One region of the Streptomyces sp. NPDC001530 genome, then DNA from elsewhere that is predicted to be linked to it. Evidence: riboswitches for the same ligand, from Rfam matches in the RefSeq annotation. Region 1 holds a riboswitch; each other region holds the start of a gene.
What was found. Region 1 has a riboswitch for cyclic di-AMP ahead of ACFY0T_RS10855 (transglycosylase SLT domain-containing protein). Riboswitches for the same ligand answer to the same signal wherever they lie in the genome.

Region 1 (3,267 bases):
GGTCGGCGGCTGGCACGACCCGTACCGCGACACGGTGCTGCGGCTGGTCGAGAACCTGCCGCCCGAGCGCGTACGCGGCCTGATCGGCCCCTGGTCTCACCAGTACCCGGATCGGGGCCTGCCGCCCGGCCCGGCGATCGGCTTCCTCCAGGAGACCCTGCGCTGGTGGGACCACTGGCTCCGGGACACGGACACGGGGGTCATGTCGGAACCGCTCCTGCGCTCGTACGTGATGGACGCACACCCTCCGGCGACGGTGTACGACGTACTGCCGGGCCGCTGGGTGGCGGATGACGCCTGGCCCTCCCCCACAGTCACCCCCGTCTCGTACGCGCTCCAGGGCGCGCCGGTGCTGGTCCGCTCGCCCCAGCACACAGGGGTGGACGCGGGCCGCTTCCTCCCCTACGGAAACGACCCGGACCTGCCTCCGGACCAGCGGGAGGAGGACGCGCGATCGGCCTGCTTCGAGTTCGAAGTGCCGGAGGAGACCTGGGTGTTGGGCCGTCCGCGGGTCCGTCTGCGGCTGACGTCCTCGGTCCCCCGGGGCCAGGTGATCACCCGCCTCTGCGACGTGGCGCCCGACGGCGCCTCGACGCTCATCACCCGAGGTGCGCTGAACCTGTCAGCGCGCCACGGTCGTGACCAGGCGGTTCCCTGGAAACCGGGTACTACGGAGGACGTGGCTTTCGACCTGAACGGCATCGGTTACGCGTTCCCGCCTGGCCACCGCATCCGTCTCTCCCTCTCCTCTGCGTACTGGCCCTGGATCTGGCCCCAGCCGGGCTCGGAGGCCGGCTTCACCCTGGACCCGACGAGCAGCGTCCTCGAACTCCCCGTACGAGCAAGGGAGTCGGCGCCCGCTGTCGCCTTCGAGGAGCCGGAGGAGTCCGAGCCCCTGGGCGTGGTCGTCCCGGCGACGCTGGACGAACCCCGTCCGGAACGCCTGGTCGTCCGCGACGTGGCCGCCGGTACCTGGCGCCTGGAGGTCGCCCCCCGCTACGGCGGCACCCGCCTCTACCCGGACGGCCTCGAATTCACCGAGGACGCGCTGGAGACGTACACCATCAGCGACTCGGACCCGCTGTCGGCCCGCGCCCGTTCCACCTGGTCGGTCCGTCTGCACCGCCCGGACCTGGCCTGGGACGCGCGCGTCTCGACGACCTCCGAAATCACCTGCGACGCCTCGCACTTCATCACCTCCAACGAGGTGATCTGCAAGGACGGCGGCGAGGTGGTCTTCCACCGGACATGGGAGAAGAGAATCCCCCGAACGGCGGGCTAGAGACGCGGAGGCGTCGTAGGGGATTCTGAGGCCATGGCGCGGAGTGACAGGGAGCCACGGACCGGGGAATTCCTGATGGACCTCGACGAGGGCATGCTCGCTTACTTCCGCGAGATGGCCCACGAGATGGTCACGCGCTTCGGGATCTCACGCGCGGAGGCCGTGGCGAGGATCAACAGGGCATACAGGGGGCGGAAGTTCGAGCCGTATCCCGACCTGATGTGCCACGAACTCCCCGAATACTGGGGCTACGGCCTCTACTTCAAGCCCAACGCGGGCCGCCTCCCCGACGACGACCGCGACACGGACCTCTCCGTGTGGGAGGTGCGCCCGGCTCCCCCCAGGCACTCCCCCGCCTGGACACTCGAACCGTAATGCCCGAGTTGACCGCATTGCCGCTTTGATGGGCCTCGGGCGAGTGAGTTGGGTCACGCCCGAGTGATCCCGACATTCCACCCCACTTCTTCGATTCCCCCTTCGCGGAAGGCAAGTTGAGGATCACATTCCGGTACAATCGGGCAATTCATCCTCTCCTTTTCCAAGGTTAAAGCGGACTGAGCCATGAATTCGGGGCTTGTTCCCGACATGTGCTCTCGCATACGTTCGCCCCGATCCGGGCGGATCGCCGAATCCTGCCGCCGCCCGGAAACCCCACCCACCCACGCACGGCAGGAGCGGGGGACCCAGGTAAGCCGCCGTTCCGGACACCGGAGCGGCTCGGGGTGAAGCCGCGCCCACAGCGCGGCCGGGCACCTCCAGCCCGAACCCGACAGCTCACCTCGCAGGCGCCGGAGAGGAATGTCGCCATGCCCGGACGAGGCACGCACCGCCGTCCCAAGCCCAACGCCCTCACCCGCGGTCTGATCGCGGCGGGCACGAGCGGAGTCGCGCTCGCACTTCCCCTCGTGAGCGCGACCAGCGCACACGCCGCCCAGCCGACACAGGTGGCGCAGGTCACGAAGGCCGCCGCGGCCACGACTCTCGACGTCCAGCTCCTCACCTACAAGGTGGTCGCGGGCGACACCCTTTCCAAGATCGCGCAGAAGAACCCGACGAGCGGCGGCTGGAAGAAGCTGTACGAGGCCAACCGCGCGGTGATCGGCGCGAACCCGGCCGTGCTCAGCCCGGGCCTGACGCTGACGGTGGGCACGAAGACCATCAAGTCGAGCACGGCGTCCAAGGCGAGCACGGTCACCCCCGCCTCCGCCAAGACGTACACCAACAACCTCGACGGCTGGATCAAGCACTCCCTGGACATCATGGCCAAGGCGGGCATTCCGGGCACCTACAACGGCATCTACCGCAACGTCATGCGCGAGTCCTCGGGCAACCCCAGGGCCATCAACAACTGGGACTCCAACGCCGCCGCCGGCATCCCGTCCAAGGGTCTCCTCCAGGTCATCGACCCGACCTTCAAGGCCTACCACGTCCCCGGCACCGCGATGGACCCGTACGACCCGGTCGCCAACATCACCGCAGCCTGCAACTACGCGGCGGCGAAGTACGGCTCGATCGACAATGTGAACGGGGCGTACTGACCGGCCGTCGGTCCGGCCGGCCGGCTGTCCATCCAGCCGGTCGGCTGGCCATCAGGTCGGCCGGCTGTCTATCGGGCCTTCGGGCTAGTCGGCTGTCTATCGGCTTGGTCGGCTGTCCTTTGGGCCGGTCGGATGCCCAGCCGTCCGACTACCCCTCCACCAGGTACCGGTAGACGGTCGACTGCCGGGCCTGGAACCCAAGGCGTTCGTACAGCCGGTTCGCCGCCTGGCGATCCGGCCGAGAGGTGAGATCGACGGTCCGGGCGCCCGCTTCCCGGGCCAAGCGCAGAGCCTCCCGCGTCAACAGCGCCGCGACCCCCCGGCCACGCGCCGCGGTGTCCACGACCACGTCTTCGATACGACCGCGCAGCCCGGACGGCACAGGAAGCAGCACCAGGGTCAAGGTGCCGACGATCTCGCCTGCCGCCCGGGCGACCAGCACCGTGT
Region 2 (3,267 bases), on a different contig from region 1:
CTGGAGCGCGAACAACGGCAACGGGTACTACGGCGGGCTGCAGTTGACCCAGGAGAACTGGGAGGCGCACGGCGGCCTCGCATACGCCCCGAGCGCCGACCAGGCCAGCCGCTCGCAGCAGATAGCCGTCGCCGAGAAGGTCCTCGACGACAAGGGCCTCGCCGCCTGGCCGACCTGTGGACCGCTCTCCGGGCTCAGCAAGGACTCGGGCGAGGTCGAGGTCGACACGGGTGTGGCGGACGACTCGTCGAGCTCATCGACTTCGTCGGGTTTGTCCAATTCGCCTTTGTCCAATTCACCTGATTCCTCTGACTCCTCCGGTTCATCCGACTCGTCCGACTCGGACTCCTCCTCCGGCGACTCCTCCGGTGCGACCGAGAACACGACGAAGTCCGATACCTCGTCCTCTGGCGCGAGCGGCGACTCAAAGGAATCCGACAGCTCGGATACAGACACGACGAAGAGCGACGAGTCGGACAAGTCGGGCCAGAACGGCGACTCTTCGGGTACGTCCGACAGTTCCACGTCCGGTGCCGGTCGCCACCGTGGCGACAGCGCCGAGGAGGACGCCACGGAGGGTGCGACCGACGGCCGTACGGACGGTGCGTCCGGGCGGCACGCCTCGCGCGGCTCCGGCGCCTCCCGCGACGCCGTCGACGGCTCGTACACCGTCCGCTCCGGAGACAGTCTCTCGACCATCGCCGACTCCCTTGACCTGAGCGGCGGATGGTCCGAGCTGTACGCCGAGAACAAGGAGACGGTCGGCACCGATCCCGACCTCATCATCCCCGGTCAGAGGCTTGCAGTTGGTGCTGAATCGGACGAAAAGTAGCGGGAGTTCGCGTCATGGTTCGCCGGGGAATGTCCGGTTTGGCGCGAGTGAGACATGAGTCTCAGAAGCCCTGATCGTCTTTGAAATTCCGTCGATCGCATGTCTACGGTCATCACCGCTCGCCACAGCGGGCCCCGACGGTCGCAACGCCGAATCCTGCCAACGGCCGTACGGGAACAGTCGTCGCGTCAAGCGCCGTAGGCAGGAGCGGGGGACCCAAGGTAAGCGCCGCGTCCGGGAGTTGAAAGACACCGGGAACGGCTTGGGGTGAAGTCGTGCGCCAACGGCGCACGGCCGGGCACTCACCCGCCCGAACCCGACAGCTCACCTCGCAGGCGTCGGTGAGGGGATCTCTCCATGCTGTTTTCCAGCAAGGGCAAGCACCGCCGCCCGTCCAAGGCCGCCCGTGTCGCCACGCTCGCCGGCGTGACCGGCGTCGCCATCGCCGCTCCGCTGATGGCCTCGGGCACCGCCTCCGCCGCCACCGCCTCCGAGTGGGACGCCGTCGCGCAGTGCGAGGCCGGCGGCAACTGGTCCATCAACACCGGCAACGGCTACTACGGCGGCCTGCAGTTCTCCGCCTCCACCTGGGCCGCGTACGGCGGCACCGCCTACGCCGCCACCGCCGACCAGGCCTCCAAGTCCCAGCAGATCGCCATCGGTGAGAAGGTCCTCGCCGCGCAGGGCAAGGGCGCCTGGCCGACCTGCGGCACGGGCCTGTCGAGCGCCGCGTACACCGGCGGCACGAGCAGCCCGTCCTCCTCGTCGAGCACCACCCCGAGCACCACCACCCGGACGACGGAGCAGCCCGCCTCCCGTTCCGCGGAGCGTCCGGCCGCCAAGACCGTCACCACCCCGACCGGCAAGAAGGTCGAGAAGGGTGACGGCGAGTACAAGGTCGTCACGGGGGACAGCCTCAGCTCGATCGCCGAGAAGAAGCACGTCAAGGGCGGCTGGCAGAAGCTGTTCGAGCTGAACAAGGACATCATCGACGACGCGGACTTCATCTACCCGGGTCAGCAGCTTCACCTCAGCTGAGTGGCAGACCTCAGTTGAGTGGCAGACCTCAGTTGAGTGGCAGACCTCAACCGAGTGGCAGCCCCCTCATAGACGCCCTCATGGACGGGGTCTCCATACTGGAGGCCTCGTGAGGGTCCCCCGTCCCCACGGGCTCCCCGCTCCGGTGCGTGTTCCCCCGTACGCACCGGGGCGGGGCTTTTTTCTGCGTGGCTCTTGGGCGGGCTGGTTTCGTGTACGGGGCAGGTTTTTGTTCCGTTCGGAAACAATTTACTCTCGGTTCTGCCCAAGGGGTGGTCGACCGGCTGGCCGATCGCCCCGAGGCGGTTAGGCTCATCTCGCGGAGCCGACCGCGGCTCCGTGCACTACGGGCCCCGCGGCCCCGCGTACCCGCGTCACATCCCAGAAGGAGATGCTCGTGCCGTCCATCGACGTCGTCGTAGCCCGGGAAATCCTGGACTCCCGAGGCAACCCCACGGTCGAGGTCGAGGTCGGCCTCGACGACGGCAGCACGGGTCGTGCCGCCGTCCCGTCCGGCGCCTCCACGGGCGCCTTCGAGGCCATCGAGCTCCGCGACGGTGACCCCAACCGCTACCAGGGCAAGGGTGTCGAGAAGGCCGTCCTCGCCGTCATCGAGCAGATCGGCCCGGAGCTCGTCGGTTACGACGCCACCGAGCAGCGCCTGATCGACCAGGCCATGTTCGACCTGGACGCCACCGACAACAAGGGCTCCCTCGGCGCCAACGCCATCCTCGGCGTCTCGCTTGCCGTCGCGCACGCCGCCTCCGAGGCCAGCGACCTCCCCCTCTTCCGCTACCTGGGCGGCCCGAACGCGCACCTGCTGCCCGTTCCGATGATGAACATCCTGAACGGCGGCTCGCACGCCGACTCGAACGTGGACATCCAGGAGTTCATGATCGCCCCGATCGGCGCGGAGTCCTTCTCCGAGGCCCTGCGCTGGGGTGCCGAGGTCTACCACACCCTCAAGAAGGTGCTGAAGACCAAGGGCCTGTCCACGGGCCTCGGCGACGAGGGCGGCTTCGCCCCGAACCTGGAGTCCAACCGCGCCGCGCTCGACCTCATCGTCGAGGCCATCAAGCAGGCCGGTTACACCCCCGGTGAGCAGATCGCGCTCGCGCTCGACGTCGCCGCGTCCGAGTTCTACAAGGACGGCGCCTACGAGTTCGAGGGCAAGTCCCGCTCGGCCGCCGAGATGACCGAGTACTACGAGGAGCTCGTCTCCGCGTACCCGCTGGTCTCCATCGAGGACCCGCTGTACGAGGACGACTGGGACGGCTGGAAGATCATCACCGACAAGCTGGGCGACAAGGTCCAGATCGTCGGCGACGACCTCTTCGTCACCAACCCCGAGCGCCTGGCCCGCGGCATCGAGGAGGGCGCCGCCAACGCCCTGCTCG
Region 3 (3,267 bases), on a different contig from region 1:
GGAGCGTACGTCGACGGCGTTCCAGAAGTTGTTCAGGTCGGAGACCCGGTCGTTGACGCCGCCCGCGGAGACGGGTGTGGCCGTGTACTCGATGACGTACGGCCCTTCGAGCTTGCGCTTGAACCAGACCGTCGCGCCACTCGGTACGTCGATCTCCAGGACACCGCGCGAGGCCGTGACCTTGCCGCCGTCCTGCAACTCGGTGGCCCACTGGCCCAGGCCGTGCCGGAAGTCGTCTGCGGCGATCAACTGTCCGCGGCGGTGGGTCGGTGCGGCGCTCGCGGCGGTGGCCGGGAGCAGCGCCGACAGGGCGGCACCGGCGGCCAGGGTTCCAAAGACTCTGCGGGTCGTCATGGGACTCCATCCGTACGAGGGATCGTGGTGATCGCGGGCTTCGACACCCGCCGGGCCTCGGTGCCACCAGGCGCTCACACCGAACTCGGCTTCTCCTCATGACCGTTGACGACAGCGTTCCGTACCCCTGGTGATCGAGGAGAGCGACGAGCCGAACGGCCACGTTGCGAAGCAGGGACCTCCGAAAGTATAGAAAGCGCTTGCGGGGATCGCTGTGACACTGTTCCGCTCGTGGATCGCCCATGAGGGTGCCGGAGGGGTCGCTCACGCAACACCGAAGGCCGGACCCCGGGGATCATGGGGTCCGGCCTTCGGCGGCTGTCCTGCCTCGAGAGGCAGAGAGTCCTGCCCGTCAAGGGCAGGAAGTCAGGAAGCGGGGTCAGCCAACGGCGACACCGTGCGCACGCAGGTACGCCACCGGGTCAACGTCCGAGCCGTAGTTCGGCGTGGTGCGGATCTCGAAGTGCAGGTGCGGTCCGGTGACATTGCCGGTCGCGCCGGAGAGGCCGACCTGCTGGCCCTCGGTCACGCTCTGGCCCGCCGAGACGGAGAGCGCGGACATGTGGGCGTACTGGGAGTACTGGCCGTCGGCGTGCCGGATGACGACCTGGTTGCCGTAGGCGCCGCCCCAGCCGGCCGAGACGACGGTGCCCGAGGCGATGGCCTTGATCGTGGTGCCGGTCGGGACCACGAAGTCCACGCCGGTGTGGTAGCCGCTGGACCACATGCTGCCCGCCACCTTGTAGGCGGTACCGACGGTGGCGCCCGCGACCGGCAGGGTGTAGCCGGAACCGCTGCCGGCGGACGCGGTGTTGGCGGCCGTCGTGGTGGTCTTGGCGGGCTTCGCGGCCGAGGGCGTCGTCTTGGTCGACGACTGGGTGGCTCCGCCCGAGGCGGCCTTCTTGCCGAGCGTCAGCTTCAGGCCGGGGTGGATCAGCGACGGGTCGCTGCCGATGGCCGAGCGGTTGTCGGAGTAGAGCCTCTTCCAGCCACCCGTGACGTTCTGCTCGTCAGCGATCTTCGAGAGATAGTCACCGGCCTTCACCCGGTAGGTCTTGGTCCCGGCCGCCTTTTTCGCGGCCGTGGGAGCGGCGGCGGCGGTCTTCGCGGGGTTTTCGGCAGTCTGCGCGACAGCGGCGGTCGGGGTCGCGGCGTGGGCGCCGGTGGCTCCCATCAGAGGCAGCGCGAGCGCGGCGCCGCCGGTTCCGGCCACGGCGATCGAGCGGGTGAAACGCTGGGACTTGGGACGGCGGTGCTTACCCTTCGCGGGCATGACGAATTCCTCTCCGGCGCCTGCGAGGTGAGCTGTCGGGTGCGGGCTGGAGATGCCCGGCCGTGCGCATGCACGGCTATACCCCTAGCCGTTCCGGAGACCGGAACAGGCGTGGTACCTGCGGGTCCCCCGCTCCTGCCGTGTGCGGGTGAGTGAGCGAATTCCGGGCGGCGGCAGGATTGGGCGTCCGTCCGGATTGAGGGCGAACGTAAGCGAGATGAGAGCGTGTCGACAACCATGCGGCTTTTCTGTACGCGCGCCTTTCTTGATCCATGCCGGAATTCCCGTCACCCTCTGTGGATTGACGATCTTTCCGACTTCTCAATCCGCCTTGGAATTCGGGCGGGTTGAGAAAGGAGGACCGCAACGCATCGTCACGAATATGACGCTCCTCACGCACGTCCACACACGTCGCTTTATTCCAGGGCCAGTTGGAATTAAGGCGCCAATTCGGACAGAACAGTCACATGCGACGCAGTCGGATAACCGTCGCATCAAGGTCCCCGCGCAGCCCCGTCCGTATCCCGTGATGCAGCAGCACCGCACCCCGGTGCACTTCGCCCGTTTCGCGGCACTCATACGCTTGTGTCGGGTCGAGTCCACGCAGCCGGAGCGGGGCGACCGGCTCGCCGTGACGCTGGGCCTGGAGCCAGGCGAGGACGACGGTCTCGTCGCCGTGGACGTACTGCACCGCGCTCAGCCCGCCCTCCGGGGGTCGCAGCCGGTAGAGGTCGCCGCGCTGCACGACGGGCCGGATCTCTTTGTAAAGCCCCACCCAGTCCCGCGCCTCGGCGAGTTCCTCCTCACTCCACTCGCTCAGGTCTCCGCCGACGCCGAGCACCCCGGCCATGGCGCTCACGAAGCGGAACCGCAGCGAGCTGACTCGCCCGTTGAGCTGCGTGTTCGGACTGTCCGTGACCCAGGCGGCCATGACCCGGGCCGGGTGGATCTGGCTGAAGCCGTGCTGAATGGCGAGCCGGTCGAGCGGGTCGGTGTTGTCGGAGGTCCACACCTGGTCCGTACGCGCCATGATCCCGAGATCGATGCGGCCGCCACCGCCGGAGCAGGACTCGAAGGCGACTCCCGGGTGCGCGGCCCGCAGCCGGTCGAGGAGGGCGTACAAGGCCTCCACGTGCTCGACCCACAGCTTCTGCGGGTAGCGCTCGCCGGGCCAACCCGCGTCCGTGAAGCAGCGGTTGAAGTCCCACTTCACATAGTCGATCGGGGCGCTGGAGAGCAGGCCGTCGAGCTGCTCCCACAGGTACTCCTGGACGTCCGGGCGGGCGAGGTTCAGTACGAGCTGATTGCGGTACTCCGTCCTGGTTCGCCCCGGCTGGAACTGCACCCAGTCCGGGTGCGCGCGGTACAGCTCACTGTCCGGATTGACCATTTCCGGCTCGACCCAGATCCCGAATTGCATACGCAGCGCGTGCACGTAGTCGCCGAGCGGCTTGAGCCCGCCCGGGAAACGGTCCGGGTTGGGCGTCCAGTCGCCGAGCCCGGCCCGGTCGCTGGTCCGCGCCCCGAACCAGCCGTCGTCGACCACGAACAGCTCGACCCCCATCGCGGCGGCCCGCCGCGCGAGCACCCCCTGCTGGTCCTCGGAGATGTCGAACGTGGTGGCCTCCCAGGAGTTGAAC

Region 2: it holds a riboswitch for cyclic di-AMP, as region 1 does, so the genes downstream of both, ACFY0T_RS39205 (transglycosylase family protein) here and ACFY0T_RS10855 (transglycosylase SLT domain-containing protein) in region 1, are expected to answer to the same signal.
Region 3: it holds a riboswitch for cyclic di-AMP, as region 1 does, so the genes downstream of both, ACFY0T_RS19155 (peptidoglycan DD-metalloendopeptidase family protein) here and ACFY0T_RS10855 (transglycosylase SLT domain-containing protein) in region 1, are expected to answer to the same signal.

Annotation. Positions count from the first base shown of each region.
Region 1 covers NZ_JBIAVS010000005.1:77,610-80,876, reverse strand. The annotation lists gene ACFY0T_RS10865 (CocE/NonD family hydrolase) at 1-1,282, shown strand, start outside; gene ACFY0T_RS10860 (hypothetical protein) at 1,358-1,657, shown strand; cyclic di-AMP (ydaO/yuaA leader) riboswitch at 1,929-2,085, shown strand; gene ACFY0T_RS10855 (transglycosylase SLT domain-containing protein) at 2,089-2,820, shown strand; gene ACFY0T_RS10850 (GNAT family N-acetyltransferase) at 2,969-3,267, opposite strand, start outside.
Region 2 covers NZ_JBIAVS010000024.1:4,518-7,784, reverse strand. The annotation lists gene ACFY0T_RS39210 (transglycosylase family protein) at 1-832, shown strand, start outside; cyclic di-AMP (ydaO/yuaA leader) riboswitch at 1,016-1,185, shown strand; gene ACFY0T_RS39205 (transglycosylase family protein) at 1,190-1,870, shown strand; gene eno (phosphopyruvate hydratase) at 2,262-3,267, shown strand, end outside.
Region 3 covers NZ_JBIAVS010000008.1:426,483-429,749, reverse strand. The annotation lists gene ACFY0T_RS19160 (DUF6250 domain-containing protein) at 1-354, opposite strand, end outside; gene ACFY0T_RS19155 (peptidoglycan DD-metalloendopeptidase family protein) at 734-1,627, opposite strand; cyclic di-AMP (ydaO/yuaA leader) riboswitch at 1,632-1,796, opposite strand; gene ACFY0T_RS19150 (alpha-galactosidase) at 2,091-3,267, opposite strand, start outside.